DNA from 2 places in the Pseudomonas sp. LS_2 genome. Region 1 is predicted to be linked to the other one. Evidence: predicted binding sites of a transcription regulator. Region 1 holds the regulator's gene; the other holds the start of a gene.
The links. Region 1 encodes FliA, which starts transcription of late flagellar genes. Its sites were predicted from a motif close to CTAAAGTTTNNNNNNNNNNNGCCGNTAA; they were not measured.

Region 1 (15,209 bases):
CGGGGTTGTGCCCGAAATAACTGGTCATCGAGCCGTGCGGGTCGAGGTCGACGACGACCACGCGCTTGCCCGCCTCGGCCAACAGGCCGGCCAAGGCGATAGTGGTGGTGGTCTTGCCGACGCCACCTTTTTGATTGGCTACTGCCCAGACTCTCATCGTGCGTTGCTTCCTCCCGGTACGGTCGAGTGCCCTGCCGGGAACGGTTCTAAAGGTTAGGTGACGGAGAATTGACGGGGCTGCCCCCTACCGTCGTGGCTGACGTAGCCGGTGCACTTTGTGTGCCAGCCCGACGCAACGCCGCATCCGGGGTGGCATTGGCGCTGCCAGAGCCGGTCAGGCTGCGGCGCACCTCCAGATTGCGGGAAATGACCAGCACCACTCGGCGATTACGCGAACGGCCATCGGCGGTGTCGTTGCTGGCCACCGGCTGGTACTCGCCATAGCCCACCGAGGCCATGCGCCCCGGGCTAACGCCTTCCATGGCCAGCAGGCGCACGATGCTCGCCGCGCGAGCCGAGGACAGCTCCCAGTTGGTCGGGTATTGGGCGGTGCGGATCGGCAGGTTGTCGGTGAAGCCCTCGACATGCACCGGGTTGGCGAATGGCCTGAGGATCTTCGCGACCTTTTCGACGATGTCGAAGGCGATGTCGCTGGGCATGGCATCGCCGCTGCCGAACAGCAACGCCGAGTTGAGCTCGATCTCGACCCACAGCTCGTTGCCGCGCACGGTCATCTGGTTGGAGCTGATCAGGTCGCCAAAGGCCTCGCGCACATCTTCGGTGATGGTCTTGAGCGGATCGGCGCTCTGCGCCAGGGCCGCGTCGGTCTGCTCGCTGTCCTTGACCAGCGGCTCGGCCGGCTTGACCGTGACCGGGCGCTCATCGCCGACAGGAATCGGCTTGAGGCTGCGCTCGGGGTCGTTGAACACCCCGATCAGCGCCTGGGAAATGACCTTGTACTTGCCCTCGTTGATCGAGGAGATCGAGTACATCACCACGAAGAAGGCAAACAGCAAGGTGATGAAGTCAGCGTACGACACCAGCCAGCGTTCGTGGTTTTCGTGTTCCTCGACATGACGACGACGGCGCATGGCTTACTCCATGAAGCCTTGCAGCTTCAGCTCGATCGAGCGTGGGTTCTCGCCTTCGGCGATCGACAACAGGCCTTCGAGAAGCATTTCACGGTAGCGCGACTGGCGCATGACAATGGCCTTGAGCTTGTTGGCCACCGGCAGCAGCACCAGGTTGGCGCTGGCCACGCCATAGATGGTGGCGACAAATGCCACGGCGATGCCGGTGCCCAGCTGCGAAGGGTCGCCCAGGTTGCCCATGACGTGGATCAGGCCCATCACCGCACCGATGATGCCGATGGTCGGCGCATAGCCGCCCATGCACTCGTACACCTTGGCCGCCTGGATATCGCGGCTTTCCTGGGTGAGGAAATCCACCTCCAGAATGCTGCGGATAGACTCGGGCTCGGCGCCGTCCACCAGCAGTTGCAGGCCCTTGCGTGCATAAGGGTCGGGCTCTGCATCGGCCACGCCTTCCAGGCCCAGCAGGCCTTCCTTGCGGGCGGTGAGGCTCCAGTTGACCACGCGGTCGATGCCGCCTGGCAGGTCGACCCTTGGCGGGAAGAAGATCCAGCGCAGAATCTGCAGGGCGCGTTTGAACGCCGACAGCGGCGATTGCAGCAACGCTGCCGCCAGGGTACCGCCGATCACGATCAAGGCCGCCGGGCCGTTGACCAGCGCACCGGCGTGCCCGCCCTCGAGGAAGTTGCCGCCAACGATGGCGACGAAGGCCAGGATCAGGCCTATCAGGCTCAACACATCCATCAGACGCAGGCCTCGACCAGGTGTTTGCCGATTTCATCCAGGCTGTACACCGCGTCGGCCAAGTTGGCCTTCACGATCGCCATGGGCATGCCATAGATCACGCAGCTGGCTTCATCCTGGGCCCATACGGTGCTGCCGCCCTGCTTGAGCAGGCGCGCACCCTCGCGGCCGTCGGCGCCCATGCCGGTGAGTACCACCGAGAGCACCTTGTCGCCATAGGACTTTGCCGCCGAGCCGAAGGTGATATCCACGCACGGCTTGTAGTTCAGGCGTTCGTCACCCGGCAGGATCTTCACCGTGCCACGACCATCGACCATCATCTGCTTGCCCCCAGGCGCCAGCAGCGCCAGGCCCGGACGCAATACATCACCGTCCTCGGCTTCCTTGACGCTGATCTTGCACAGCTTGTCGAGGCGCTCGGCGAAGGCCTTGGTGAACGCCGCCGGCATGTGCTGGATCAGCACGATCGGTGCCGGGAAGTTGGCGGGCAGTTGGGTCAGCACGCGCTGCAAAGCCACCGGGCCACCGGTGGAGGTGCCGATCGCCACCAGCTTGTAAGGCTTGCGCTTGGGCGCCGGCGAGTGACTGGCAGGTGCTGCGGCGCTGCGTGCAGGTGCCGCCGGGCGTGCCGGGGGGGAGCTGGCCAGGGTGCCGGCCGGAGCAGGAGCCGTGCCGGTAGCAGGCGCCGGGGCATGGCTTTGGCTGCTGTAGCCACTGAAACGGCGGTTGCTGCGCGAAATGGTATGCACCTTCTCGCACAGCATCTGTTTGACCTTGTCCGGGTTGCGCGAAATGTCTTCGAAGTTCTTCGGCAGGTAGTCGACCGCACCGGCATCCAGCGCATCGAGCGTGACGCGAGCGCCTTCGTGGGTCAGCGAGGAGAACATCAACACCGGCGTCGGGCAGCGCTGCATGATATGCCGCACCGCGGTGATGCCGTCCATCATTGGCATCTCGTAGTCCATGGTGATGACATCGGGCTTGAGCGACAGCGCCTGGTCGATCGCTTCCTTGCCGTTGGTGGCGGTGCCGACCACCTGGATGGTCGGATCCGACGAGAGGATTTCCGAGACGCGGCGGCGGAAGAAACCGGAATCATCCACCACCAGGACCTTGACTGCCATAAACACTCCATTAGGCGGCGCAACCGCCAGGTCGCGCCGCCGAAATCAAATACGCCGGGCGGCGTAACGCTTGAGCATGCTCGGTACGTCGAGGATCAACGCAATGCGACCGTCACCGGTGATGGTGGCGCCCGACATGCCCGGCGTGCCCTGGAGCATCTTGCCCAGCGGCTTGATCACCACCTCTTCCTGGCCCACCAGCTGGTCGACCACGAAACCGATGCGCTGGGTGCCCACGGAGAGGATCACCACATGCCCTTCGCGCTGCTCCTCGTGCGCCTGGTCCTGGACCAGCCAGCGCTTGAGGTAGAACAGCGGCAGCGCCTTGTCGCGCACGATCACCACCTCCTGGCCGTCGACCACGTTGGTGCGCGACAGGTCCAGGTGGAAGATCTCGTTGACGTTGACCAGCGGGAAGGCGAACGCCTGGTTGGCCAGCATCACCATCAGGGTCGGCATGATCGCCAGGGTCAGCGGCACCTTGATGACGATCTTCGAGCCCTGGCCCTTGGCCGAGAAGATGTTGATCGAGCCGTTGAGCTGGGAAATCTTGGTCTTCACCACGTCCATGCCCACGCCGCGGCCGGACACATCGGAGATTTCGGTCTTGGTCGAGAAGCCCGGGGCGAAGATCAGGTTGTAGCAATCCGACTCGCTCAGGCGGTCGGCGGCATCCTTGTCCATCAAGCCCTTTTCCACGGCCTTGGCGCGCAGGATGTTCGGGTCCATGCCCTTGCCGTCATCGGAAATCGACAACAGGATGTGGTCGCCTTCCTGCTCGGCCGAAAGCACCACGCGGCCAGTGCGCGACTTGCCGGAGGCCTCGCGCTCCTCGGGGGTCTCGACACCATGGTCGACCGCGTTGCGCACCAAGTGCACCAACGGGTCGGCCAGGGCCTCGACCAGGTTCTTGTCCAGGTCGGTTTCTTCGCCGACCAGTTCCAGGTTGATCTCTTTCTTGAGCTGGCGCGCCAGGTCACGAACCAGGCGTGGGAAGCGGCCGAAGACCTTCTTGATCGGCTGCATGCGGGTTTTCATCACCGCGGTCTGCAGGTCGGCGGTGACCACGTCGAGGTTGGACACGGCCTTGGACATGGCCTCGTCGCCGCTGTTCAGGCCCAGGCGCACCAGGCGGTTACGCACCAGCACCAGTTCGCCGACCATGTTCATGATCTCGTCCAGGCGTGCGGTGTCGACGCGTACGGTGGTTTCCGCCTCGCTGGCACCATGCTTCTCGGGTGCAGCAGCGGGGGCGCGGGCCGCTGCGGGGGCAGCAGGCTTGGCGGCGGCAGGTGCAGGTGCAGGTGCAGGTGCAGGTGCAGGTGCAGGAGCAGGAGCAGGCTTTGCCGCAGAGGCGGCTACTGCGGCTACAGCTGCGGGCGCCTCGGCAACGACCGCATCGCTGGAAAACTTGCCCTTGCCGTGCAACTGGTCGAGCAGCGCTTCGAACTCGTTTTCGGTGATGTGTTCGCCCGCAGCACCCGCCGGTGCGGCGGTACCGGCGGCGGCGGCGACCCCAGGCAACGCGTCGACGGCGAAGGTGCCCTTGCCGTGCAACTGGTCAAGCAGCGCCTCGAACTCGGCATCGGTGATTTCATCACCTGCCGGTGCAGCCACGCTGGTCTCGGGCTGGGTAGCGGTGATCTCGGCAGAGAACTGGCCTTTGCCGTGCAACTGGTCGAGCAACGACTCGAATTCGGCGTCGGTGATTTCGTCACCGCCACCGCTGGTGACTTCGCCTTGCAGCTGCTGGGCAGCCTCGGCCTCGGCCTTGACCGCATCGAGCGAGTCGAGCAGTTGTTCGAATTCGGTGTCGGTGATATCGGCCTCGGCAGCAGGTGCCTCAACCGCGGCAACCGGTTCGGCGACTGCGACTGGCGCATCGTTGCCAGCGGGCTCTGCCAGGCGAGACAGCGCCGCCAGAAGCTCCGGCGTGGCCGGGGTGATGTCGGTGCGCTCGCGGACCTGGCCGAACATGCTGTTCACCGTATCCAGTGCCTCGAGCACCACATCCATCAGTTCCGCATCGACCCGGCGCTCCCCTTTGCGCAGGATGTCGAACACGTTCTCTGCGATATGGCAGCACTCCACCAGCTCGTTGAGCTGGAGGAAGCCGGCGCCCCCTTTTACAGTGTGAAAACCGCGGAAGATCGCATTGAGCAGGTCGGCATCGTCGGGCCGGCTTTCCAGCTCGACCAGTTGCTCGGACAGTTGCTCAAGGATTTCGCCGGCTTCTACCAGGAAATCCTGGAGGATTTCTTCATCGGCGCCGAAGCTCATTAAACGTGCTCCCTAAAAACCCAGGCTGGACAGCAGATCGTCGACATCGTCCTGACTGGACACGACGTCTTCACGCTTATCGGCATGAATCTGCGGACCTTCACCCCGAGTCGGATGTTTTTCTTGATCTTTTTCAGCACGCAACTGCTGGTGGTCATGTTCGATACCGGCAAAGCGGTCGACTTGACTGGCCATGAGCACGAGCTTGAGCAGATTTTTTTCGACTTCGGTCACCAGCGCGGTGACGCGCTTGATGACCTGGCCGGTCAGGTCCTGATAGTCCTGAGCCAGCAAGATATCGTTGAGATGGCTGGCGACGTCGCGGTTGCCCTCGGCACTGCGCGCCAGGAAAACGTCGACGCGCTTGGCCAGCTCACGGAACTCCGGCGCTGCCACTTCCCGGCGCATGAAGCGCTGCCAGTCGGCCGACAGGGCCTGGGCCTCGCTCGCCAGGTCGTTGAGCACCGGGGTGCTCTGCTCGACCAGGTCCATGGTGCGATTGGCCGCGTTCTCGGTCAGCCGCACCACATAGGACAGGCGTTCGGTAGCGTCGGTGATCTGCGACACCTCCTCGGCCTGCGGCATGTGCGGGTCGATCTGGAAGTTGACGATGGCACTGTGCAGCTCACGGGTGAGCTTGCCGACTTCCTGGTACAGGCCACGGTCGCGGGTCTGGTTGAGCTGGTGGATCAGTTGCACCGCGTCGCCGAACTGGCCGCGCTCCAGGCTCTGCACCAGTTCTTCGGCATGCTTCTTGAGGGTCGACTCGAACTCCCCCAGAGAATCGTTCTTGGATTCCATAGCGCCCCCTGACGTGGCTCAGCCGTTGACGCGCTCGAAGATCTTCTCGATCTTTTCTTTCAGCGCCAAGGCAGTGAACGGCTTGACCACGTAGCCGTTGACGCCGGCCTGGGCCGCTTCGATGATCTGCTCGCGCTTGGCCTCAGCGGTCACCATCAGCACCGGCAGGTGCTTGAGGCGTTCGTCGGCGCGTACCGCGCGCAGCAGGTCGATGCCAGTCATGCCAGGCATGTTCCAGTCGGTCACGAGGAAGTCGAAGGGCTCGCTGTTGAGCATCGGCAGTGCCGTGTTGCCATCATCGGCCTCTTTGACGTTGGTGAAGCCCAGGTCACGCAACAGGTTCTTGATGATCCGCCGCATCGTCGAGAAGTCGTCAACGATGAGGATTTTCATATCTTTGTTCAATTAGACCTCCAAGCAGTCTTTAACGCGCTCGGCGCCGAGCGCGCGCTCAATCAATTCGGTACAACCTGCAACGACTGCAATGAAACCTTCGCTCAACGCGCCCGCCATTCCCCAAGGCGGCTGCGCAGGCGTGCCGCGCACTGGCTGTGCAACTGGCTGACCCGTGACTCGCTGACCCCCAGCACCTCACCGATCTCCTTGAGGTTCAGCTCCTCGTCGTAGTACAGCGACAGTACCAGGCGCTCGCGCTCCGGCAGGTTGGCAATCGCCTCTGCCAGGGCCGACTGGAAGCGCTCGTCTTCCAGATCACGCGAAGGTTCCAGCTGGCCGCTGGCACCGTCCTCGTGCAGCCCTTCATGTTCACCGTCCTGCAACAGGTCGTCGAAACTGAACAGGCGGCTGCCCAAGGTATCGTTCAAAATCCCGTAGTAATCATCGAGACTCAATTGGAGTTCGGCAGCAACCTCGTGATCTTTAGCGTCACGACCCGTTCTGGCCTCGACGCTGCGCATCGCGTCACTGACCATGCGCGTGTTGCGGTGCACCGAACGCGGCGCCCAATCGCCCTTGCGCACCTCGTCAAGCATCGCGCCGCGGATGCGGATGCCGGCATAGGTCTCGAAGCTGGCGCCCTTGCTGGCGTCGTATTTGTTGGCCACTTCCAGCAAACCGATCATGCCGGCCTGGATCAGGTCCTCGACCTGCACGTTGGCCGGCAGGCGCGCCAGCAGGTGGTAGGCGATACGCTTGACCAGCGGCGCATAGCGCTCGATCAGCTCGTACTGGGCATCCTTGGACGCCTTGCTGTACATCTTGAAACCGCTCGAACTCATAGCACCGGCCCTGCGCTGGTGGGTTGCACCAGGCGTTCGACGAAGAACTCAAGGTGACCGCGCGGATTGGCTGGCAGCGGCCAGCTGTCGACCTTCTGCGCGATGGCCTTGAAGGCCAGGGCGCACTTGGAACGCGGGAAGGCTTCGTACACTGCCCGCTGCTTCTGCACCGCCTTGCGCACGCATTCGTCGTATGGCACCGCGCCGACGTACTGCAGGGCCACGTCGAGGAAACGGTCGGTGACCTTGGTCAGCTTGGCGAACAGGTTGCGCCCTTCCTGCGGGCTTTGCGCCATGTTGGCCAGCACGCGGAAACGGTTCATGCCGTAGTCGCGGTTGAGCAGCTTGATCAGCGCGTAGGCGTCGGTGATCGAGGTGGGCTCGTCACATACCACCAGCAGCACTTCCTGGGCGGCGCGGACGAAACTGACCACTGAGTCACCAATACCCGCAGCGGTGTCGATCACCAGTACGTCGAGGTTGTCGCCGATCTCGCTGAAGGCTTGGATCAACCCGGCATGCTGGGCCGGAGCCAGGTGCACCATGCTCTGGGTGCCAGAGGCCGCCGGCACGATACGTACCCCGCCAGGGCCTTGCAGGAGTACATCGCGCAGCTCGCAACGGCCTTCGATGACGTCGGCCAGGGTGCGCTTGGGTGTCAGGCCCAGCAGCACGTCGACGTTGGCCAGGCCCAGGTCGGCATCCAGCAACATGACCCGGCGGCCGAGTTCGGCCAATGCCAGGGACAGGTTCACTGAAACGTTGGTCTTGCCGACGCCACCTTTGCCACCGGTCACGGCGATCACCTGTACGGGATGCATGCTACCCATTTCTGTTCTTTACCTTGTTTCGCGTGGAACCAGTCCACTTGAAGGGTCTTGCCCGGTACCTAGGGTCGGTAGTGAAACCGCCTGCGCGATGATCCTGCTGCGTTGAAAGCAGGACCTCCGCTCGGCGACTTTTCGTACACACCCTTCCGCCACTCATGGTTCAACCCGCACGCTTGCCGGGGTTGTGGTAGAGGTCAGCGAACATGTCGGCCATGGCTTCTTCGCTGGGGTCTTCCTGCAACTGCACGCTCACTGCCCGGCTTACCAGCTGGTGCTTGCGCGGCAGCTGCAGGTCGTCAGGGATGCGTGGTCCATCGGTCAGGTAGGCAACCGGCAGTTGATGACTGATGGCCAGACTCAGCACTTCGCCGAGGCTGCCCGTTTCGTCGAGTTTGGTCAGGATGCAACCGGCCAGCCCGCAGCGCTTGTAGCTGTGGTAGGCAGCGGTGAGCACCTGCTTCTGGCTGGTGGTGGCCAGTACCAGGTAGTTCTTGGCGGCGATGCCGCGGCTGGCGAGGCTCTCCAGCTGCATGCGCAGGGCCGGGTCGCTGGCTTGCAGGCCGGCGGTGTCGATCAGCACCACGCGCTTGCGCAGCAGCGGCTCCAGGGCTTGGCCGAGGGACTCGCCGGGGTCGACGTAGGTCACCGGAACGTTGAGGATCCGCCCCAGGGTCTTGAGCTGTTCCTGGGCGCCGATGCGGAAGCTGTCCATGCTCACCAGGGCGATGTTCTGTGCGCCGTACTTAAGCACATAGCGCGCCGCCAGCTTGGCCAGGGTCGTGGTCTTGCCCATGCCGGCCGGGCCGACCATGGCGATCACCCCGCCCTCCTCGATCGGCTCTACCTCAGGCACGTCGAGCATGCGCGCCAAGTGTGCCAGCAGCATGCGCCAAGCCTGGCGCGGCTCCTCGATGCCGGCGGTCATGTCGAGCAGTTCACGGGCGATGGGCCCGGACAGGCCAATACGTTGCAGGCGGCGCCACAGGTTGGCCTGTTGCGGCTGACTGCCTTGCAGCTGGCTCCAGGCCAGCGAGCCGAGCTGCACTTCGAGCAGTTCGCGCAGGCCGGAGAGCTCCGAACGCATGGCGTCGAACAGGCGCGGATCGACCGGCGCAGGCGTCGGCGCCTTGACGGCGGCCGGCGGCAACTCCACATGGGGTTCGATCAGCGGCTCCGAGGCGGTCAGCGAAAGGCCGGCGAACAGCTGGCGGTTGCCATCCTCGGTATCGTTGCGGCTGCCGAGCTCCGCCTGGGCGGTGGCGATACGCGACTGCGTCTTGCGCAGCTCGTCCTCGAGCTCGGCATTGGGCACGCGCGGGGCCAGCGCGGACAGCTTGTAGTCCAGCGCGGCGGTCAGCTCGACGCCACCGGCAATGCGCCGGTTGCCGATGATAGCGGCATCGGCGCCCAGCTCATCGCGGACCAGCTTCATGGCCTGACGCATATCGGCGGCGAAAAAACGCTTAACTTGCATAACCCACTACCTCAGCCATTAGGGCCCACGGTGGCAACGATGGTGACTTGCTTGTTGTCCGGTATCTCCTGATACGCAAGGACATGCAGGTTCGGTACGGCAAGACGGCCGAAGCGCGACAGCATGGCGCGGATCGGGCCAGCCACCAGAAGAATGGCAGGTTGACCTTGCATCTCCTGGCGCTGCGCCGCTTCGATCAGCGAACGCTGCAGCTTCTCGGCCATGCTCGGCTCCAGGAGAACACCGTCTTCCTGGCCCTGCCCGGCCCGTTGCAAACTATTGAGCAAGATCTGTTCCAACCTTGGCTCCAGCGTGATGACAGGCAGCTCCGACTCAGTGCCGACAATGCTTTGCACGATGGCGCGACACAATCCGACGCGCACCGAGGCCACCAGCGCGGCGGTATCTTGACTCTTGCCCGCGTTATTCGCGATGGCCTCGGCAATGCTTCGAATATCGCGCACCGGCACCTGCTCGGCAAGCAGAGCCTGAAGGACCTTGAGCAGGCCTGACAAGGAAATGACACCCGGCACCAGTTCCTCGGCGAGCTTGGGCGACGCCTTGGACAGCACTTGCAGCAGTTGCTGCACTTCTTCGTGGCCGATCAGCTCGTGGCAATGCTTCTGCAGAATCTGGTTGAGGTGGGTGGCGACCACGGTACTGGCGTCCACCACGGTGTAGCCCAGCGACTGCGCCTGGGCGCGCTGGGCGATGTCGATCCACACCGCTTCCAGGCCGAATGCCGGGTCGCGTGCGGCGATACCGTTGAGGCTGCCGAACACCTGGCCGGGGTTGATCGCAAGTTCGCGGTCCGGGTAGATCTCGGCCTCGGCCAGGATCACCCCCATCAGGGTCAGGCGATATGCGCTGGGCTGCAGGTCGAGGTTGTCGCGAATATGCACGGTGGGCATGAGGAAGCCCAGGTCCTGGGACAGCTTCTTGCGCACACCCTTGATTCGCGCCAGCAACTGGCCGCCCTGGTTGCGGTCCACCAGGGGAATCAGCCGGTAACCGACTTCCAGGCCGATGGTATCGATCGGCGTCACATCGTCCCAGCCCAGTTCCTTGGTTTCCAGGGCGCGCTGCGGCGAGGGCAGCAGGTCCTGCTGGCGCTGGGCTTCCTCCAAGGCTACGACCTTGGCCTTCTGCTGCTTCTTCCACACCAGGTAGGCGCCACCTGCGGCCATCAGGCCGAGGCTGAGAAAGGCGACGTGGGGCATGCCAGGCACCAGGCCCATGACGATCATCAGCCCGGCAGATACCGCCAGGGCCTTGGGCGAGTCGAACATCTGCCGGTTGATGAGTTTGCCCATGTCCTCGGAACCCGAGGCGCGGGTGACCATGATGGCCGCGGCAGTGGACAGCAGCAGCGAAGGCAGCTGCGCCACCAAACCGTCACCGATGGTCAGCAGGGCGTAGACCCTGCCGGCGTCGCCAAAGGTCATGCCGTGCTGCAACATGCCGATCAGCATGCCGCCAATCAGGTTGATGAACAGGATCAGCAGGCCGGCGATGGCGTCGCCGCGCACGAACTTGCTGGCACCGTCCATCGAGCCGTAGAACTCGGCCTCCTGGGCCACCTCGGCGCGACGCGCCTTTGCCTGGGCCTGGTCGATGAGGCCGGCGTTGAGGTCGGCGTCGATGGCCATCTGCTTGCCGGGCATCGCGTCGAGGGTAAAGCGCGCGCTGACCTCGGAGATACGCCCGGCACCCTTGGTGACCACCACGAAGTTGATGATCATGAGGATGGCGAACACCACCGCACCGACCACGTAGTTGCCGCCGATGACCACATCGCCAAAGGCCTGGATCACCTTGCCCGCAGCGCCATGACCTTCCTGCCCATGGAGCAGTACCACGCGGGTGGAGGCCACGTTCAGCGCCAGGCGCAGCAGCGTCGCGACCAGCAGGATGGTGGGGAATGCGGCGAAGTCCAGTGGGCGCAGGGCATACACGCAGACCAGCAGGACCACGATCGACAGCGCGATGTTGAAGGTGAAGAACACGTCCAGCAGGAACGGCGGGATCGGCAACATCATCATTGCCAGCATCACCAGCAGCAACACAGGCACGCCCAGGTTGCCCCGACCGAGGCCGGCCAGGTTGTTTCGGGCGTTGCTGATTAACTGGGAGCGATCCACCACGATTCCTCTTCAAGCAAAACTTTGACGCCTGGACGGCGCTTGGCCGTGGCTTTGCAAGAAGCTTTCCAACTTTTGCACAAGGCGCAATCCTCAGCGGTGAATGGCTCAAGATCGCGGATTGCGTCGCAGTGATGCCGGGCCCCGGAACATTCGCCTCGCCGCCTGCTCTGATCGAGATTACCCTGGCGGCGAATCAATGACTTCAACCTCACGGTCGTTTTGGAAAGGACACTATGGATCACCGAATCATCATCGTAGGAGCGGGCATCACCGGTAGCGCAATGGCCCGCGCACTCGGCGCGAAAGGCATCGAGCATGTCGTGGTGGAGAAACGAACGGTGGCTGCCGATGACGGCCTGGCAATCAACCTGCCAGGCAATGCGATCGCGGCGCTCGATCGCCTGGGGCTCGCCGAAGAGGTGATGAGGCTGGGCACTCCCGTACGTCGACGCGAGTACCGCACAGGCTCGGGGCGCCTTTTGTTCCAAGTCGATGAGGACGCGTTCTGGGGAGCCTCCATGCGGCCCCATGCGATGCTGCGAGGCGACTTGCTGCGCCTGCTCGCCAGCGACCTGCCGGAAGCCTCCGTACTGCGCGGCTGCGCCATCGCCGAGCTGAGCCAGGACGAGCAGAGCGTCACGGCGTCGCTGGACGACGGGCGCATGCTCAAGGCCGGCCTGGTCATCGGGGCTGACGGCGTGCACTCGCGAACCCGTGAAACCCTGCTGTTGGCCGACCAACGCAAACCCTCGCTGATCGGCAGCGCCAGTTGGCGCTTCATGGTGCCGAACCCTGGCGTGGATTGCTGGACCGTGTTCGCCTCTGCTGGCACGGTGATCCTTCTGATGCCGGTGAACCAAGGCCAGGCCTACGGTTGGGCCATGACCGAGCAGCCCTCGAGCGGCAATACCCCGGCAGGCCTGGAAAGCGCCTTCGCCACCTTCCCCAGCGTGGTACGCCAAGCCATCGGCGCAGCGCTGGCAGAGCCCTCGCGCCTCTACCATTCGCCTCTGCTCGACGTTCGTACGCCAGAGTGGTCTCGCGGCCGCATCGTGCTGGCCGGCGACTCGGCCCACGCCATGGCGCCGGTCTGGGCACAAGGCGCAGCGCTCGGCCTGGAGGACGCGCTGGTGATGGCCGAGGAGCTGTCCGGCACATCGGACTGGATGCAAGCAATCCAGAAATACGAGGCGCGGCGCAAACCTCGCGCCGCCCATGTGCAGGCCGCGACCGACGGCATGTCGCGGGCCGCCAAGCTGCCGCAATGGCTTCGTTCGCTGGTCCTGCCCATCGCCGGGCCAAAACGCTACGCCTCGACTTACGAGCCCCTGAAAAATTGGGTTTGAACCTTGGAGACGAAGCTCAACTATCGCGCTGCAAATCCGGCGGAATCGGCAGGTCTGGCTTGAGCGGCTCCGGCGCCTTGCCCTTGCCGGAACGGTACTGGCGGATCTGGAACACGTACGCCAGGACCTGCGCCACGGCCAGGTAAAGCCCCGCCGGAATCTCTTGCTCGAGCTCGGTGGAGTAGTAGATCGCCCGGGCCAACGCGGGCGATTCGAGAATCTGCACCTTGTGCGCGACGCCGATCTCGCGAATCTTCAGTGCCAGGAAGTCGGTCCCCTTGGCCAGCAGCAACGGCGCCGCCCCGCCCGTCTCCGGGTCGTACTTGAGAGCCACGGCGTAGTGGGTCGGGTTGGTAATGATGACGTCGGCTTCCGGCACTGCCGCCATCATGCGTCGTTGCGATGCCTCGCGCTGCAACTGGCGGACGCGCTGCTTGACCTCTGGCTTGCCCTCGGTGTTCTTGTATTCATCGAGCACCTCCTGCTTGGTCATCTTCAGCTTGTTGTGCGCCTGCCACATCTGGAACGGCACGTCCACGGCGGCGATCAGCAACAGGCTCGCCGCCATCCACAAGGCACTCCAACCGACCACCTGGACACTGTGGATGATCGCCTGCTCCAGTGGCTCGTTGGCGATCGCCAGCAATGCTTCACGGTCGTGGGCCAGCACGACGATCGCCACGACCAGGACCAGAAAGAACTTGGCGACCGCCTTGAGCAGCTCGGTCAGCGAGTGCAGCGAGAACATCCGCTTGATCCCCGCCAGGGGGTTCATGCGGCTGAACTTTGGTTGCAGCAGAGAACCGGAGAACAGAAAGCCGCCCAAGGCGATCGGCCCAATGAACGCCAGCACGAACAACAAAACCAGTACCGGCTGGGTCGCCCAGATGGCCATCTTGCCTGAGGCCAGCAGGAATGCCCCCATGGCTCGCTCGTCCACCAGCACCTCACGCGACAGCGTGAAGTTCATGCGCATCAGCGCCATCAGCGTCTCGGCCAGATAACCGCCGAACGCCAACAAGCCGCCAGCACCGCCCAGGGTCAAGGCAAAGGTATTGAGTTCCTTGGAGCGGGCGATCTCGCCCTTTTCCCGTGCGTCGCGCTTGCGCTTTTCAGTGGGTTCCTCTGTCTTGTCCTGGCCGCTCTCGCTCTCTGCCATGATCGCTAGGCCCGTGCCAGTTCACGCAGCCATTGCAGCGCTTCGCTGGCCAACAGCTGGTAGTGCGAAAGAACATCGGCAAGCCCGATCCAGAAGATGCCCAGGCCCAGTACCACGGTCAGGGGGAAACCGATGGAGAAAATGTTCAATTGCGGCGCTGCACGGGTCATCACGCCAAAGGCGATGTTGATCACCAGCAGCGCGGCGATCACCGGCAGGATCAAGATCAGGCCCGCGCCCAGCACCCAGCCCAGTCGCCCGGCGATTTCCCAGAAATGCCTGACCACCAGGGCATTGCCGACCGGCAGCGTGGTAAAGCTCTCGGTGAGCACCTCGAACACCACCAGGTGGCCGTTCATCAGCAGGAACAGCACGCTCACCAGCATGGTCAGGAACTGGCCGACCACCGCCACGTTGACACCGTTGGCCGGGTCGATCATCGAAGCCATCGCCATGCCCATCTGGATGGCGACGATCTGCCCGGCGATGACGAAGGCCTGGAACAGCATCTGCAGCGAGAAGCCGATCACGGCGCCGACGATGATCTGCTCGGCGCACAGCAGCAGGCCGTGCAGGCTCAAGGGCTCGAACTCCGGCAGCGGCGGCAGGCCCGGCACGATCACCACGGTGATGGCCACCGCAGCGTACAGACGGATACGCGCGGGCAGCATGCGCGTGCTGAAGATCGGCATGGTCATCAACACCGCCGCCACGCGAAACAGCGGCAGCATGAAGGTGGCGACCCAGGTGCCGATCTGCGCGGCGCTCAATTCCAGCATGGCGGCATCACCCGACCAACTGCGGAATGCTGGAGTAAAGGCCGATGAAGTACTCCATGAACTTCTGCACCAGCCAAGGCCCTGCGAAGATCAGGGTCACCAGCATCACCAACAGGCGCGGCAGAAAGCTCAGGGTCTGTTCGTTGATCTGCGTGGCGGCCTGGAAAATCGCCACCACCAGGCCCACCAGCAAGCTCGG
Region 2 (15,209 bases), on a different contig from region 1:
ATCGCCCCGCCGACCTGGCCTACTGGCTTGGCGGCGACCTGCCCAAGCGCGTGGTGCGCCTGGGCCATGAGATATCCAATTGAGCGAGGCGTCATGGACAAGGTTTTGAGTTTTCACCAAGGCACGCTGCCGCTGCTGGTTAGCATGCCCCACGCCGGATTGGGCCTGACGCCTGCCGTGCGCGATGGGTTGGTCGATGCTGCGCGCTGCCTGCCGGACACCGACTGGCACATTCCGCAGCTGTACGATTTCGCCCAGGGCCTGGGTGCCAGCGTGGTGGCAGCGCAATACTCGCGCTTCGTCATCGACCTCAACCGCCCGGACGACGACAAGCCGCTGTATGCCGGCGCCACCACCGGCTTGTACCCCGCCACGCTGTTCGAGGGCGAGCCGCTGTTCAAGCCGGGGTTGGAGCCGTCGGCCGAAGAGCGGGCAGGGTATCTGGAGCAGGTCTGGCGCCCCTATCACGAAACCATCCGCAGTGAGCTCGACCGCCTGCGCGAAACGTTCGGCTATGCGCTGCTGTGGGATGCCCACTCGATCCGCTCGGTCATCCCCCACCTGTTCGACGGCAAGCTGCCGGACTTCAACCTCGGCACCTTCAATGGCGCCAGCTGCGACCCGCAGTTGGCCGAGCGGCTGGAGGCCGTGTGCGCCGAGGCGCCGGCCTACAGCCATGTGCTCAACGGGCGCTTCAAGGGCGGGCACATCACCCGCCATTACGGCGACCCGGCCAACCACATCCATGCCGTGCAGTTGGAGCTGGCGCAAAGCACCTACATGGAAGAAGTGGCGCCGTTCGCCTATCGCCAGGACCTTGCCCAGCCGACCCAGGCGGTACTGCGCGCCCTGCTGCAAAGCGCGCTGGCCTGGGGGCGGTCGCGCTACGGGTGTTGAGCGCTCAGCACGTCTCGCACGCCGCGTAGGCCGCCAGGCCTGCTTCGGCGAGGCGCGGTTCAGCTCGGGCGTGGCGCCGCTGATGCCGATGCCCCCGACCTGGCGCTGCCGGCGGTCGAAGATCGGCAGCCTCCCTCCAGCAATAGGAAGCCCTGCGCCGCACAGGGGCGCCGGGTGCAACTGTTAATGGGGGGGTGCCGAGACGGCGGGATGCACGAAGCCTGAACAGACACATGCTCAAAGCACGATTCAGGTTTATGATGCCCAACGGCAGATAAAATCCCCACACGGAGTGCGCAATGCAGACCCTCTACCCGCAGATCAAACCCTACGCCCGGCACGATCTGGCCGTGGAAGCGCCCCATGTGTTGTATGTCGATGAAAGTGGCTCGCCCGAGGGGCTGCCGGTGGTGTTCATCCACGGTGGACCGGGTGCTGGCTGCGACGCCCAGAGCCGTTGCTACTTCGACCCCAACCTGTACCGCATCATCACCTTCGACCAGCGCGGCTGCGGCCGCTCGACACCCCATGCGAGCCTGGAGAACAACACCACCTGGCACCTGGTCGAGGACCTGGAGCGTATCCGCGAGCACCTGGGCATCGATAAGTGGGTGCTGTTCGGCGGCTCCTGGGGTTCCACCCTGGCCCTGGCCTACGCCCAGACTCACCCCGAGCGGGTACACGGCCTGATCCTGCGCGGCATCTTCCTGTGCCGTCCGCAGGAGATCCACTGGTTCTACCAGGAAGGCGCCAGCCGCCTGTTCCCGGACTACTGGCAGGACTACATCGCGCCGATTCCCGCCGAGGAGCGCGGCGACCTGGTCAAGGCCTTCCACAAGCGCCTGACCGGCAACGACCAGATCGCCCAGATGCACGCCGCGAAGGCGTGGTCCACCTGGGAAGGTCGCACCGCTACCCTGCGTCCGAACCCGCTGGTGGTCGACCGCTTCTCCGAGCCGCAGCGTGCGCTGTCGATCGCTCGCATCGAATGCCATTACTTCACCAACAATGCCTTCCTCGAGCCGGACCAGTTGATCCGCGACATGCCCAAGATCGCCCACCTGCCGGCGGTGATCGTGCATGGCCGCTACGACGTGATCTGCCCGTTGGACAACGCTTGGGAACTGCACCAGGCCTGGCCGAACAGCGAACTGAAGGTGATTCGCGACGCCGGCCACGCGGCCTCCGAGCCGGGCATCACCGATGCCCTGGTACGCGCCGCCGACCAGATGGCCCGGCGCCTGCTCGATTTACCCCTGGAAGAAGCATGAAGGGCCTGCTGCAACGGGTGCGGCAGGCGCGGGTAGAGGTCGATGGCGAAGTTGTCGGGTCCATCGACCAGGGTTTATTGGTGCTGGTGGCGGTCGAGCCTGAAGATTCCCGCGAACATGCCGACAAGCTGTTGCACAAGCTGTTGAACTACCGGGTCTTCAGTGACGCGCAAGGCAAGATGAACCTGTCGCTCAAGGATGTAGGCGGCGGCCTGCTGCTGGTGTCGCAGTTCACCCTGGCGGCGGATACGCGCAGCGGCATGCGTCCAGGCTTCTCGACGGCAGCTCCCCCTGCTTTGGGCGTTGAGCTTTTCGACTACCTTTTGACGCAAGCCAGCAGTCAGTATTCCGACGTTGCCAGTGGTCGCTTCGGGGCAGACATGCAGGTGCATCTGGTCAATGATGGCCCGGTAACATTTATGTTACAAATATGAGCCCAAAAAACCCCTTGTTTGTATAAAACAAGGGGTTTTGTACGATAAATAGTTTGTTCAGCCTGATGCGTTGTAGCGCGGCCTGCTGGATAATCGCGCGCTGCGTGAACCTGCGTTCGCAGGTTCGTTTCACTCTGACTCGAGCATTGTCTGGATCCGTTTGGGGAATCATTGCGCCCTTACGGGGTCGGAACAGTGCTCGCCAACCCGGCATTTGTCGCTGGCCGTTGGTTTCATGATCTGTTTTCGGCGAGGGTTGCTCGTGATTGTAAGTCCCTGTAATGCACCAAGAATCCCCGGCAGTCGGCTGCGCAAGGCATTGTTGGCAGGCGCAGCGCTGGTTGGCCTGATGAACGCAGGCCAGCTGTGGGCATTCAATCTTGACGATGTTGCAGCCAAGGCAAAGGATCTGGCCGGCCAGAAGTACGAAGCACCGAAGAGCAACCTGCCTCCGGTGTTCCGTGACATGAAATATGCCGACTACCAGAAGATCCGCTTCCTGCAGGAGAAGGCCGAATGGGCGAACGACAAGACCCCGTTCAAGCTGTCCTTCTATCACCAGGGCATGCATTTCGACACGCCGGTGAAGATCAACGAAGTGACGGCGACCAAGGTCGAGGAAATCAAGTACGACCCGAGCCGCTTCGCCTTCTCTGACGTGCCCCATGACCCGGAGACCACCAAGAACCTCGGCTACGCCGGCTTCCGCGTGCTCTACCCGATCAACAAGCCCGACAAGCAGGACGAAATCATGACCCTGCTTGGCGCCAGCTATTTCCGTGTAGTGGGCAAGAACCACGCCTATGGCCTGTCGGCCCGTGGCCTGGCCATCGACACCGCGCTGCCGTCCGGTGAAGAGTTCCCGCGCTTCACCGAGTTCTGGGTGGAAAAGCCAAAGCCTGCCGACAAGCACCTGGTGATCTACGCCCTGCTCGACTCGCCGCGCGCTACCGGCGCCTACAAGCTGACCGTGCGCCCGTCCAACGACACCATCGTAGACGTGAAGTCGCGCGTGTTCCTGCGTGACAACGTCAGCCGACTGGGCATTGCCCCGCTGACCAGCATGTACCTGTTCGGCCCCAACCAGCCATCGCGCATCATGAACTATCGTCCGGCCCTGCATGACTCCGAAGGCCTGTCGATCCATGCCGGCAATGGCGAGTGGCTGTGGCGTCCGCTGAACAACCCGAAACACCTGGCCGTGAGCAACTTCAGCGTCGAGAACCCGCGTGGTTTCGGCCTGATGCAGCGCCAGCGCGCCTTCAGCGACTACGAAGACCTCGACGACAACTACCAGCGCCGCCCAAGCACCTGGATCGAGCCCAAGGGCGACTGGGGCAAGGGCACCGTCGACCTGGTGGAGATCCCCACTGCCGACGAGACCAACGACAACATCGTTGCCTTCTGGAGCCCGGAGAAACTGCCTGAGCCTGGCAAACCCTTCGAGTTCGACTACCGTCAGCACTGGACCATCGAAGAACCGAAGTTCCAGGCTCCCGACTTGGGCTGGGTCAAGCAGACCCTGCGTTCGACCGGTGACGTCAAACAGTCCAACCTGATCCGCCAGCCGGACGGCAGCGTAGCCTTCCTGGTCGACTTCAATGGCCCGGCCCTGGCCGCGCTGGCCGAGGACACCCCGGTACGCAGCCAGATCAGCGTTGGCGACAACGCCGAAGTGGTCGAGAACAACCTGCGCTACAACCCTGAAATCAAGGGCTGGCGCCTGACCCTGCGGATGAAGGTGAAGGATCCGAAGAAACCTACCGAGATGCGTGCCGCACTGGTGCGCGACGTAGCGGTAGAGGCGCCGAAGGAAGCGAACCCGGCCAAGGATACCAAGCACGCCCATGCCAAGGCTGAACACGCCAAGGCTGGCAAGGCGGAAAAACCTGCCGAGCAACCAGCCGCCGATGCGGCGTCCACCCAAGAGGCCCCGGCCACCACCGAAAAAGTGCTGACCGAGACCTGGAGCTATCAGTTGCCTGCCGATGAGTAACTCAAGCCCAAGGCCGGAATCGCTTGGCGAATACCTGGCCCACCTCCCACTGAGCGATGAGCAGCGCGCGGAACTCGCCAGCTGCGCCTCGTTCAGCGAGCTGCACCAACGCCTGGCGGCCCAACCGGTCGCCAGCCCTGCCGAGGCCACCCAGGCCTCGGTAGGCCCGCGCCTTACCGTAGGCACTGCCGCCGAGCTGGAAGACGCCGAGATGCTTGCCGTCGACGGTAGCGGTCGGCTGTGCCTGAAGATCGCCCCGCCCATCAAGCGTACCAAGGTGCTGCCAGAGCCATGGCGCACCAACATTCTGGTGCGCATGTGGCGCCGCATGACTGGCCGACCCAACGCCCCGCAGCCGCCCAAGCGCGAGTTGCCGCCGGCGCGCTGGCGCTGGGTCGGCTCGATGCGCCGCTATATCCTGCTGTTGCTGATGATCGGCCAGACCGCCGTGGCCGGCTGGTACATGAAGGGCATTCTGCCGTACCAGGGCTGGTCGTTCGTCGACTTCGACGAGGTGGCCAACCAACCCCTCTGGGACACGGTCGTGCAGGTCTGGCCCTACGCCCTGCAAACCTCCATCCTGATCCTCTTCGGTATCCTCTTCTGCTGGGTGTCGGCGGGCTTCTGGACTGCGCTGATGGGCTTCCTCGAGCTGCTCACCGGGCGCGACAAGTACAAGATTTCCGGCAGCAGTGCCGGCAACGAGCCGATCGCCAGCGATGCACGTACCGCCATCGTCATGCCGATCTGCAACGAGGACGTGCCACGGGTGTTCGCCGGCCTGCGCGCGACCTTCGAGTCGGTTGCCGCGACCGGTGACCTGGACCGCTTCGACTTCTTCGTGCTCAGCGACACCAACGACAGCGACATCGCTGTCGCCGAGCAACAGGCTTGGCTGGAGGTGTGCCGTGAGGCCAAGGGCTTCGGGCGCATCTTCTACCGCCGCCGTCGGCGCCGCGTGAAGCGCAAGAGCGGCAACCTCGACGACTTCTGCCGTCGCTGGGGGGGTGAATACAAGTACATGGTCGTGCTCGACGCCGACAGCGTGATGAGCGGCGAATGCCTGACCAGCCTGGTACGCCTGATGGAGGCCAACCCCGACGCAGGCATCATCCAGACCGGGCCCAAGGCTTCGGGCATGGACACCCTCTATGCGCGTCTGCAACAGTTCGCCACCCGTGTGTACGGCCCGCTGTTCACCGCCGGCCTGCACTTCTGGCAGCTGGGCGAATCGCATTACTGGGGCCACAACGCGATCATCCGCATGAAGCCGTTCATCGAGCACTGCGCCCTGGCGCCGTTGCCGGGCAAAGGCGCGTTCGCCGGCGCGATCCTCTCCCACGACTTCGTCGAGGCTGCGCTGATGCGCCGTGCCGGCTGGGGCGTGTGGATCGCCTACGACCTGCCGGGCAGCTACGAAGAACTGCCGCCGAACCTGCTCGATGAGCTCAAGCGCGACCGCCGCTGGTGCCACGGCAACCTGATGAACTTCCGGCTGTTCCTGGTCAAGGGCATGCACCCGGTGCACCGCGCGGTGTTTCTCACCGGCGTGATGTCGTACCTGTCGGCGCCTCTGTGGTTCCTGTTCCTGGTGTTGTCGACCGCGCTGCTGGCGACCAACACGTTGATGGAGCCGCAGTACTTCGTCGAGCCGTTCCAGCTCTACCCGCTATGGCCGCAGTGGCACCCGGAGAAGGCTATCGCCCTGTTCTCCACGACCATCGTGCTGCTGTTCCTGCCCAAGCTGCTCAGCGTCATCCTCATCTGGGCCAAGGGCGCAACCGAGTTCGGCGGTCGCTTCAAGGTGACCCTGTCGATGCTGCTGGAGATGCTGTTCTCCATGCTGCTGGCGCCAGTACGGATGATCTTCCACACCCGCTTCGTGCTGGCCGCGTTCCTCGGTTGGGCCGCAACCTGGAACTCGCCGCAGCGTGACGACGACTCCACCCCGTGGAGCGAGGCCGTCCGTCGCCATGGCCCACAGACCCTGCTGGGTATTGCCTGGGCTGCACTGGTGGCGTGGTTGAACCCGAGCTTCCTGTGGTGGCTGGCGCCTATCGTGGGTTCGCTTGTGTTGTCGATCCCGGTGTCGGTGATTTCCAGCCGCGTGCGCCTGGGCCTGCGGGCCAAGGACGAGAAGCTGTTCCTGATTCCCGAGGAATACGCCACGCCCCACGAACTGCTGGCCACCGACCAGTACACCCACGAGAACCGCTGGCACGCGATGAAGGAAGGCTTCGTTCGTGCCGTGGTCGACCCGCGGCAGAACGCCCTGGCTTGCGCCATGGGTACCGCTCGCCACGGCCAGGCTGCGCCAATCGAGGCGCTGCGTGCCGAGCGCATCGCCAAGGCCCTGGAGGCGGGGCCGAAGGGTGTGGATGGCAATACCAAGCTGGCCCTGCTCAGCGACCCGGTGGCATTGTCGCGCCTGCATGAGCAGGTGTGGGCCGAGGGCCACGAGGCGTGGATCAAGGTATGGCGCAACTCCATCACCAGCGACCCGCACTCGCCGCTGTTGCCATTGCATCCGGAGAATGAGGCGCAGCCCGCTCTCGCAGGCGCCTGACCGATCGCATTCGCGGCGGTTCGGCGCCCCGACAAGCCCGCTCCTACAGGATCGCTGTGAACCTTGTAGGAGCGGGCTTGCCCGCGATGCTTTTTGCGGCACAGTGATTTTTGGCCAACAAAGTCCCCTCCGGCTCTAGGTGCAGGGCCGCGCATGCGTTAGCATCCCCCCCGACATAACGCACCGGTCGGAACGATCGTGCAAAAAAATAATACTTTGCGTACTTCTTGCTAGGGGATCTGGTGATGATGAAGAAATTCCTGTCGGGCATGATGCTCGGCGTCACTGCGCTGGTCGCCGTTGCGACCGCCCAGGCCGGCGCTATCGACGATGCAGTCAAGCGCGGCACCCTGCGTGTAGGCATGGACCCAACCTACATGCCGTTCCAGATGACCAACAAGCGCGGCGAGATCGTCGGCTTCGAAGTGGACATCCTCAAGGCCATGGCCAAGTCGATGAACGTCAAGCTGGAAACCGTTTCCACCGCCTACGACGGCATCATCCCGGCCCTGCTGACCGACAAGTTCGACATGATCGGCAGCGGCATGACCCTGACCCAGGAACGCAACCTGCGCCTGAACTTCAGCGAACCCTTCATCGTCGTGGGCCAGACCCTGCTGATCCGCAAGGAGCTGGCGGGCGAGATCAAGTCGTACAAGGACCTGAACAACGAGAAGTACCGCATCACCTCCAAGCTGGGCACCACCGGTGAGATGGTCGCCAAGAAGCTCATCAGCAAAGCCAAGTACCACGGCTACGACAACGAGCAGGAAGGGGTGATGGACGTGGTCAACGGCAAGGCCGACGCCTTCGTCTACGACGCGCCCTACAACGTTGTGGCCATCGAGAAGGCCGGCGCTGGCAAGCTGGTGTTCCTGGAGGAGCCCTTCACCTTCGAGCCACTGGCCTTCGGCCTGAAGAAAGGCGACTACGACAGCCTCAACTTCATCAACAACTTCCTGCACCAGATCAAGCATGACGGGACCTACGATCGTATCCACGACAAGTGGTTCAAGAACAAGGACTGGCTGAAGGACATGGAATAAGGCCCAGGCTACACGCCCAGGCACTGACCCCGACGCGCAGGCAACCCCTGCGCGTTCGCATTTACTGGAAGCACCCACGTGATCAAACACAAGAAAGCCCAGTGGCCCTGGCACGCGCTGACCGCGCTGGTCCTGGTCGGCCTGGCATTCAGCCTGTACATGGCCACCTCGATGATTTCCTACGAGTGGCGCTGGAACCGCGTGCCGCAGTACTTCGCCTACAAGGCCGAGGACGTGCAGCGCGCGGCAGGCTACGGCACGGTCGAGGAGATCGTCGTGTCCGGTGACACCGCACGTGTCACCCTCAAGGACGAAGACGGCGACCAGCAGGTGCTGGAAGTGGTCAAGGACAGCCTGCAACTGAGCCGCGGTGACGATGTTGCCGAGGGCGACGCGATCGGCGTTACCCGCCACTGGGCTGCAGGCCCACTGGCCTGGGGCCTTTGGACCACCTTGTGGATTTCCGTGGTGTCCGGTGCGCTGGGCCTGGCGATCGGCCTGTTCGCCGGGCTCTGCCGGCTGTCGAGCAACCCGACCCTGCGCGACCTGTCCACTGTGTATGTCGAGCTGGTGCGCGGTACGCCGCTGTTGGTGCAGATTTTCATCTTCTACTTCTTCATCGGCACCGTGCTCAACCTCTCCCGCGAATTCGCCGGGGTGGCGGCGCTGGCGCTGTTCACGGGCGCCTATGTGGCCGAGATCGTGCGTGCCGGCGTGCAGTCCATCGCCAAGGGACAGAACGAGGCGGCGCGCTCGCTCGGCCTGAACGGTGCGCAGTCGATGCGCCACGTGATCCTGCCGCAGGCGTTCAAGCGCGTGCTGCCGCCGCTGGCCGGGCAGTTCATCAGCTTGGTCAAGGACACTTCGCTGGTGTCGGTGATCGCCATCACCGAGCTGACCAAGAGCGGCCGCGAGGCCATTACCACGTCGTTCTCGACCTTCGAGATCTGGTTCTGCGTGGCGGGCCTGTACCTGCTGATCAACCTGCCGCTGTCGCACATCGCCAGCCGGCTCGAGCGGAGGCTTGCGCAAAGTGATTGAAGTCCGTGACCTGTTGAAAGTCTTCGACACCCGTGGCCATGTGGTTCGCGCGGTGGACAAGGTCACCACCCAGGTGGCCAAGGGCGAAGTCGTAGTGGTGCTGGGCCCTTCGGGCTCGGGCAAGTCGACCTTCCTGCGTTGCCTCAATGGCCTCGAGCATTTCGACGATGGGCATGTGTCTATCGACGGTCTGCGCCTGGACGACCCCAAGACCGATATCAACGCCTACCGTCGCGAAGTCGGCATGGTGTTCCAGCATTTCAACCTGTTCCCGCACATGACCGTGCTCGAGAACCTGTGCCTGGCGCAGAAGGTGGTGCGCAAGCGCAACAAGGCCGAGCGCGAGGCCAAGGCGCGGGCGTTGCTGGAGAAGGTGGGTATCGGCCAGAAGGCCAACGAGTACCCATCGCGGCTCTCTGGCGGCCAGCAGCAGCGCGTGGCGATCGCTCGGGCCCTGGCGATGGATCCGAAGGTGATGCTGTTCGACGAGCCCACCTCGGCGCTGGACCCGGAGATGGTCGGCGAGGTGCTGGACGTGATGAAGACCCTGGCCCAGGAAGGCATGACCATGGTCTGCGTGACCCACGAGATGGGCTTTGCCCGGGAAGTGGCGGACCGCGTGCTGTTCTTCGATCACGGCAAGCTGCTGGAAGACTCGGCGCCCAGCGAGTTCTTCGCCTCGCCGAAGGATCCCCGCGCCCAGGCGTTCTTGCGGCAGGTGCTTTAACAGCGGTGAATGGCACCGGCTTGGCCGGTGCTCGCGGGCGAGCCCGCTCCTACAGGTACAGCGCCCAGCGGCGGTGAACCTGCAGGAGCAGGCGACGCAGATGTCGGCTCAGAGCCTGAACCGCGCCACCAACCCTTGCAGATGAGTCCCCAACCGCGCCAGTTCAACGCTGGAGCTGGCCGTCTGCTCGCTTGCCGCCGAGGTCTGCTCGGAAATATCCCGCACGTTCATCACACTGCGGTTGATCTCCTCGGCTACCGCTGTCTGTTCTTCCGCCGCCGTGGCGATCTGCTGGTTCATCGCCTGGATCGACGACACCGTGTGTGCGATGGTCTCAAGCGACCCGCCGGCGCGGCGGGTCAGTTCCACACTGCTTCCGGTCAGCTCACGGCTATTGTCCATCACGCTGGCTACCCGCTGGGTGCCGCTTTGCAGGCTGGCGATCAGCTCTTCGATTTCCTCGGTGGACTGCTGGGTGCGCTGGGCCAGGCTGCGGACTTCGTCGGCGACTACCGCGAAACCGCGCCCGGCCTCACCGGCACGGGCCGCCTCGATGGCGGCGTTGAGGGCCAACAGGTTGGTTTGCTGGGCCACCGATTTGATTACATCGAGCACGCTGCCGATCTTGTCGCTCTCGGCCTTGAGCTGGTTCATCGCTTCGCTGGAATTCTCCACCTCGCCGGCCAGGCGCTCGATCTGCGCGATTGCCTCGCCCACCACGCGGTCACCTTCGCGTGCCTGCTGGTCGGCCATCAGGGCCGCTTCCGAAGCCTGTTCGGCGCTGCGTGCGACCTCGTGCACGGTGGCGGTCATCTGGTTCATGGCGGTGGCCACCTGGTCGGTCTCGACCTTCTGGTTGTTGACCCCGCTGCTGGTCTGCTCGGTGACCGCGGAAAGCTCTTCGGCGGCGCTGGCGATCTGCGTCACGCCTTCGCCGATCCCGCCGATCAGCTGGCGCAAGCCGATGGTCATGCGCTGCATGCTGGCCTGCAACTGACCCAGCTCGTCGCGACGCTCCACCAGCAGGTCCTGGCTCAGGTCGCCGCTGGCCACGCGTTCGGCGGCGGTGAGGGTCTGGCGCAGGGGTACGACGATCTGCCGGGTGATCACCCAGGCGGCCAGCAGGCCCAGCACCAGCGCCAGCGCGGTGGCACCGGCCAGCACGGTCTTGGCCTGTTGGGCGCCGGCATTGCGCACGCCGGTCTGCGATTCGGTCATCTGCTGGCTGGTATCCACCAGCACCTGGCCCTGGGCGACCATGCGTTGCAGGAGCTGTTCGGCGCTCGACTGGGCTGCGCCGAACTGGTTCACCGCGTCACGGTAGCCGGCCATGGCCGTAGCGGCGTCGGCCAGGCTGGCGGCATATTCGGCGGGAACCTTGGTCGGCAGGGTCTTGAGCACGGCGAGTGACTGGTCGATGGCGTTCAGGGCAGTCTGCTGGAACTCGGCCTTGCCACTGTAGGTGTAGCCGCGCACCTGGAAGCGTGCCTGTTGCAACAGGGCGCTGGCCTGCACGGCTTCCTGGTATTGGGCGATATCGCCCGCTTGCATCAAGCGCTGCTGCACCTTGCCGAGCAGGTCGGCGGCCTTGTCGGCCGTGTCGCCGAGCATGGCCCGGGCCGCTTCACGGCGCTGGTTGGCCTGTCTGATTTCGGTAAACGCCTGCTGGTACTGGCGCACCGCCTCGCGTTGTTGCTCCAAGCGTTGGTGGTCCTGGGGTTGCTCGATCTGGCCGAACATCATCTGTACCTGCGCGTCGAGCTGGCGCAGCGCTTTTTCCAGCTCGGCCATCGAGGCTTCGTCGCGGTTACGCTCGAACTGCTGCCGGGCGATGCGCAGCTCCTGGCTGTATTCGAGAATTACCGAGATATTGCCCAGCTTGTCGCCACGGGCTATCACGCTGTCCACGCCGCTCCAGCCCGTGGCGGTGATCGCCAGGGTCAACAGCAATACCAGGCCGAAGCCCATCCCCAGCTTGCGATTGACGCTCATATTTCCCAGTGTCTGGGCAAACCACCTGTACATAGCAACTCCCCTTGGTAACGCCGTGAAGCCATTTTTCTTATGTTGCAAAGGCCATCGGCTTGCCGGGGGGAAACTTGATAGGTGTTTGCTGACCCGTTGGTCAGAAAAATGAAATGGAATGTGTTTAGAAAATGCGCGAGAGCAGGGCGGTGACGGCGGTCTCGACCCGCAGGATGCGTTCGCCCAGCTGCACGGGGGCGAGGCCGGCCTTTTCCAGCAGCTCGACCTCGTAGGGGATCCAGCCGCCTTCAGGGCCGATGGCCAGGGTCACTGGCCCGTGCACGGCACGGGGGCAGGCCGGGTAGGGGCCGGGGTGGCCGACCAGGCCGGTGGTGCCTTGGGTGATGGCGGGCAAGCGGTCTTCCACGAAAGGTTTGAAGCGCTTCTCGATGATGACCTCGGGCAGCACGGTGTCGCGTGCCTGCTCAAGGCCAAGGATGAGGTTGTCGCGAATGCTTTGGGGGGTGAGGAACGGCGTTTGCCAGAAGCTTTTCTCGACCTTGTAGCTGTTGACCAGGATCAGCCGCTGCACGCCCAGGGTGGCGCAGGTCTGGAACAGTCGGCGCAGCATCTTCGGGCGCGGCACGGCCAGCACCAGGGTCAGGGGCAGCTTGGCTGGCGGCGGCTGGTCGAAGGTTACCTCGAGCTCGGCTTCGTGGCCTTCCAGGCGCAGCACCGTGGCCTTGCCCATCAGCCCACCGATGCGCCCGACGCGCAGGCTGTCGCCGACCACCACGCGGTGGATCTCCAGCATGTGAGTGAAGCGCCGGTCGGCCAGCACCACGCGGTCCGCCGCGACGAAGTCGGCGTCTTCCAGTAGCAGCAGGTTCACGGTTGGGTCGCAGGCGGCTGGTCGTTGTGGTCGTCCGCAGCGTCCTCGCGGGCCTGGCTGCGCTTGCGCACCAGGCCGCCGAACAGCACGCCGACCTCGAACAGCAGCCACATCGGCACGGCCAGCAGGGTCTGGGAGAAGATGTCCGGTGGGGTGAGGACCATGCCGACCACGAAGCAGCCGATGATCACGTAGGGGCGGATCTTGCGCAGGTAGGCCACGTCGACCACGCCGATCCACACCAGCAGCACCACCGCTACGGGGATCTCGAACGCCACCCCGAAGGCGAAGAACAGGGTCATGACGAAATCGAGGTAGCTGGCGATGTCGGTCATCATCGACACCCCCTCGGGCGTGGCGCTGGCGAAGAAGCCGAAGATCAGCGGGAACACCAGGAAGTAGGCGAAGGCCATGCCGGTGTAGAACAGCACGATGCTCGACACCAGCAACGGGATGGCGATGCGCTTTTCATGCTTGTACAGACCCGGTGCGATGAAGCCCCACACCTGCTGGAGGATGACCGGCATGGCGAGGAACAGCGAGACGATCATCGTCAGCTTGAACGGCGTGAGGAACGGCGAGGCCACGTCCGTGGCGATCATCGTCGCATGTTCCGGCAAATGCGCACGCAGGGGCGCCGACACCAGGGTGTAGATCTGCTGGGCGAAGGAGAACAGCCCGGCGAAGATCAGGAAGATGGCGGCAACGCAGCGCAGCAGGCGGGTACGCAGCTCGGTCAGGTGCGCGACCAGCGGCATCGGCTGGTCTTGTTCCGGGTTTTCGCTCATGGGGTTCGGGGCGGCTGGCTTGGCTCGGGAGTAGGAGGCGCCACGGGCGGGGCATCGGCGGCAGGCACCTGTGGTGGACTACTGGCCGGTGTTTCGCGGGTGGTCGGTGGCGTGCTCGGCTGGGCCTGCGGGTTGAGGATGCGCTTGGCTTGCTCTTCCATTTGCAGGATGTGCTCGTTGTGCAACTGGCGACGGATGTCGTCGGCGCCGATTTCGCGCTCGACTTCCATCTTGATGCTGTTGAAGCTGCGCTTGAGCCGGCCGATCCACAGGCCTGCGGTGCGCGCGGCCCCCGGCAGGCGCTCGGGGCCGAGCACCAACAGGGCGACCAGGCCGACGAGCAGCAGCTCGCTGAAGCTGATGCCGAACATGGCTCAGTCTTTGCGCTGTGGATCTTGGACCGGCGTGGCCTGGCCCTCGATGGTGTGCGGCGGGTTCAGCGGCGCGGTGCCCTGCGGCTGCTGGGTGGGTTGTACGGATGGCTGTACCGGCGGCGGTGGGGTTTGCTCGGCAGGTTTGCTCTCTTCGTCGTTCATGGCCTTGCGAAAGCCTTTGATCGACTCGCCCAGGTCGCTGCCGAAGTTCTTCAGCTTCTTGGTGCCGAACACCAGCACCACGACGACCAGCAGGACGACCCAGTGTTTCCAGTCAAAGATACCCATTACGTGCTCCTGAAAGGTGGGGGGGCGCAGCCCCTGGATACATCAGGCGGAAGGCTGGCGTGCGGCCTTCTCGTCATGTCCGGAGAGGCCGAAGCGGCGCTCCAGTTCGTCGAGCACCGCCTGCGGATGCTGGCCCAGCGCACTGAGCATGACCAGGCTATGGAACCACAGGTCGGCGGTTTCATAGATGACATCGCTGCAATCCTTGCTGACGGCGGCATCCTTGGCGGCAATGATGGTCTCGATCGACTCTTCGCCGAGCTTCTCGAGGATCTTGTTCAGGCCCTTGTGGTGCAGGCTGGCCACGTAGGAGCTGTCGGGGGCGGCGTGTTTGCGCTCCTCGAGTACTTCGGCGAGGCGGTTGAGGGTGTCGCTCATTGTCAGTGCCCTGCGTTGTAGATGGCGTCCGGGTCCTTCAGGACCGGGTCGACGATTTTCCACTGGCCGTCTTCGAAGACCCGATAGAAGCAGCTTTCACGACCGGTATGGCAGGCGATATGACCCAGTTGCTCGACCATCAGGATGACCACGTCGGCATCGCAGTCCAGGCGCAGCTCATGCAGCTTCTGCACATGGCCCGACTCTTCGCCCTTGCGCCACAGCTTGCCCCGCGAGCGCGACCAGTAGATGGCGCGTTGCTCGGCGGCGGTCAGGGCGAGGGACTCACGGTTCATCCAGGCCATCATCAGTACGCGCCCGGTCTTGTGGTCCTGGGCGATGGCCGGTACCAGGCCATCGCTGTTCCACTTGATCTCGTCCAGCCAGTCTTTCATCGTCGACTCCAAACCCGGGCCCGCTCCTGTACAGGCCCTTTGCGCCCTAGTGTGCCAGCCAGCGGCGCGGCTGGCTATCGGCGCACGATCAGGTAGAGCCCGGCGGCCAGCATCAGCCAGGCCGGCCAAACGGCCGGTGCGCTGAGGCTGG

Region 2: RAC97_RS00765 (methyl-accepting chemotaxis protein) is a predicted target of FliA. The motif match lies at 12,055-12,082, and genes of this name have one in related genera.

What each region holds. Positions count from the first base shown of each region.
Region 1 covers NZ_JAVAYC010000024.1:1,111-16,319, reverse strand. Annotated here, with positions in the region: gene RAC97_RS19220 (ParA family protein) at 1-157, opposite strand, end outside; gene motD (flagellar motor protein MotD) at 207-1,091, opposite strand; gene RAC97_RS19210 (flagellar motor protein) at 1,095-1,835, opposite strand; gene RAC97_RS19205 (chemotaxis response regulator protein-glutamate methylesterase) at 1,835-2,959, opposite strand; gene RAC97_RS19200 (chemotaxis protein CheA) at 3,005-5,239, opposite strand; gene RAC97_RS19195 (protein phosphatase CheZ) at 5,252-6,040, opposite strand; gene RAC97_RS19190 (chemotaxis response regulator CheY) at 6,059-6,433, opposite strand; gene fliA (RNA polymerase sigma factor FliA) at 6,538-7,278, opposite strand; gene fleN (flagellar synthesis regulator FleN) at 7,275-8,108, opposite strand; gene flhF (flagellar biosynthesis protein FlhF) at 8,269-9,582, opposite strand; gene flhA (flagellar biosynthesis protein FlhA) at 9,594-11,723, opposite strand; gene RAC97_RS19165 (FAD-dependent monooxygenase) at 11,960-13,072, shown strand; gene flhB (flagellar biosynthesis protein FlhB) at 13,089-14,231, opposite strand; gene fliR (flagellar biosynthetic protein FliR) at 14,237-15,010, opposite strand; gene fliQ (flagellar biosynthesis protein FliQ) at 15,018-15,209, opposite strand, start outside.
Region 2 covers NZ_JAVAYC010000001.1:160,197-175,405, forward strand. Annotated here, with positions in the region: gene hutI (imidazolonepropionase) at 1-83, shown strand, start outside; gene hutG (N-formylglutamate deformylase) at 94-897, shown strand; gene pip (prolyl aminopeptidase) at 1,197-2,168, shown strand; gene dtd (D-aminoacyl-tRNA deacylase) at 2,165-2,602, shown strand; gene RAC97_RS00740 (glucan biosynthesis protein G) at 2,865-4,598, shown strand; gene mdoH (glucans biosynthesis glucosyltransferase MdoH) at 4,591-7,164, shown strand; gene RAC97_RS00750 (transporter substrate-binding domain-containing protein) at 7,413-8,210, shown strand; gene RAC97_RS00755 (amino acid ABC transporter permease) at 8,289-9,251, shown strand; gene RAC97_RS00760 (amino acid ABC transporter ATP-binding protein) at 9,244-9,978, shown strand; gene RAC97_RS00765 (methyl-accepting chemotaxis protein) at 10,087-12,003, opposite strand; gene RAC97_RS00770 (16S rRNA (uracil(1498)-N(3))-methyltransferase) at 12,128-12,835, opposite strand; gene tatC (twin-arginine translocase subunit TatC) at 12,832-13,623, opposite strand; gene tatB (Sec-independent protein translocase protein TatB) at 13,620-13,994, opposite strand; gene RAC97_RS00785 (twin-arginine translocase TatA/TatE family subunit) at 13,998-14,285, opposite strand; gene RAC97_RS00790 (phosphoribosyl-ATP diphosphatase) at 14,328-14,663, opposite strand; gene hisI (phosphoribosyl-AMP cyclohydrolase) at 14,666-15,058, opposite strand; gene ubiB (ubiquinone biosynthesis regulatory protein kinase UbiB) at 15,133-15,209, opposite strand, start outside.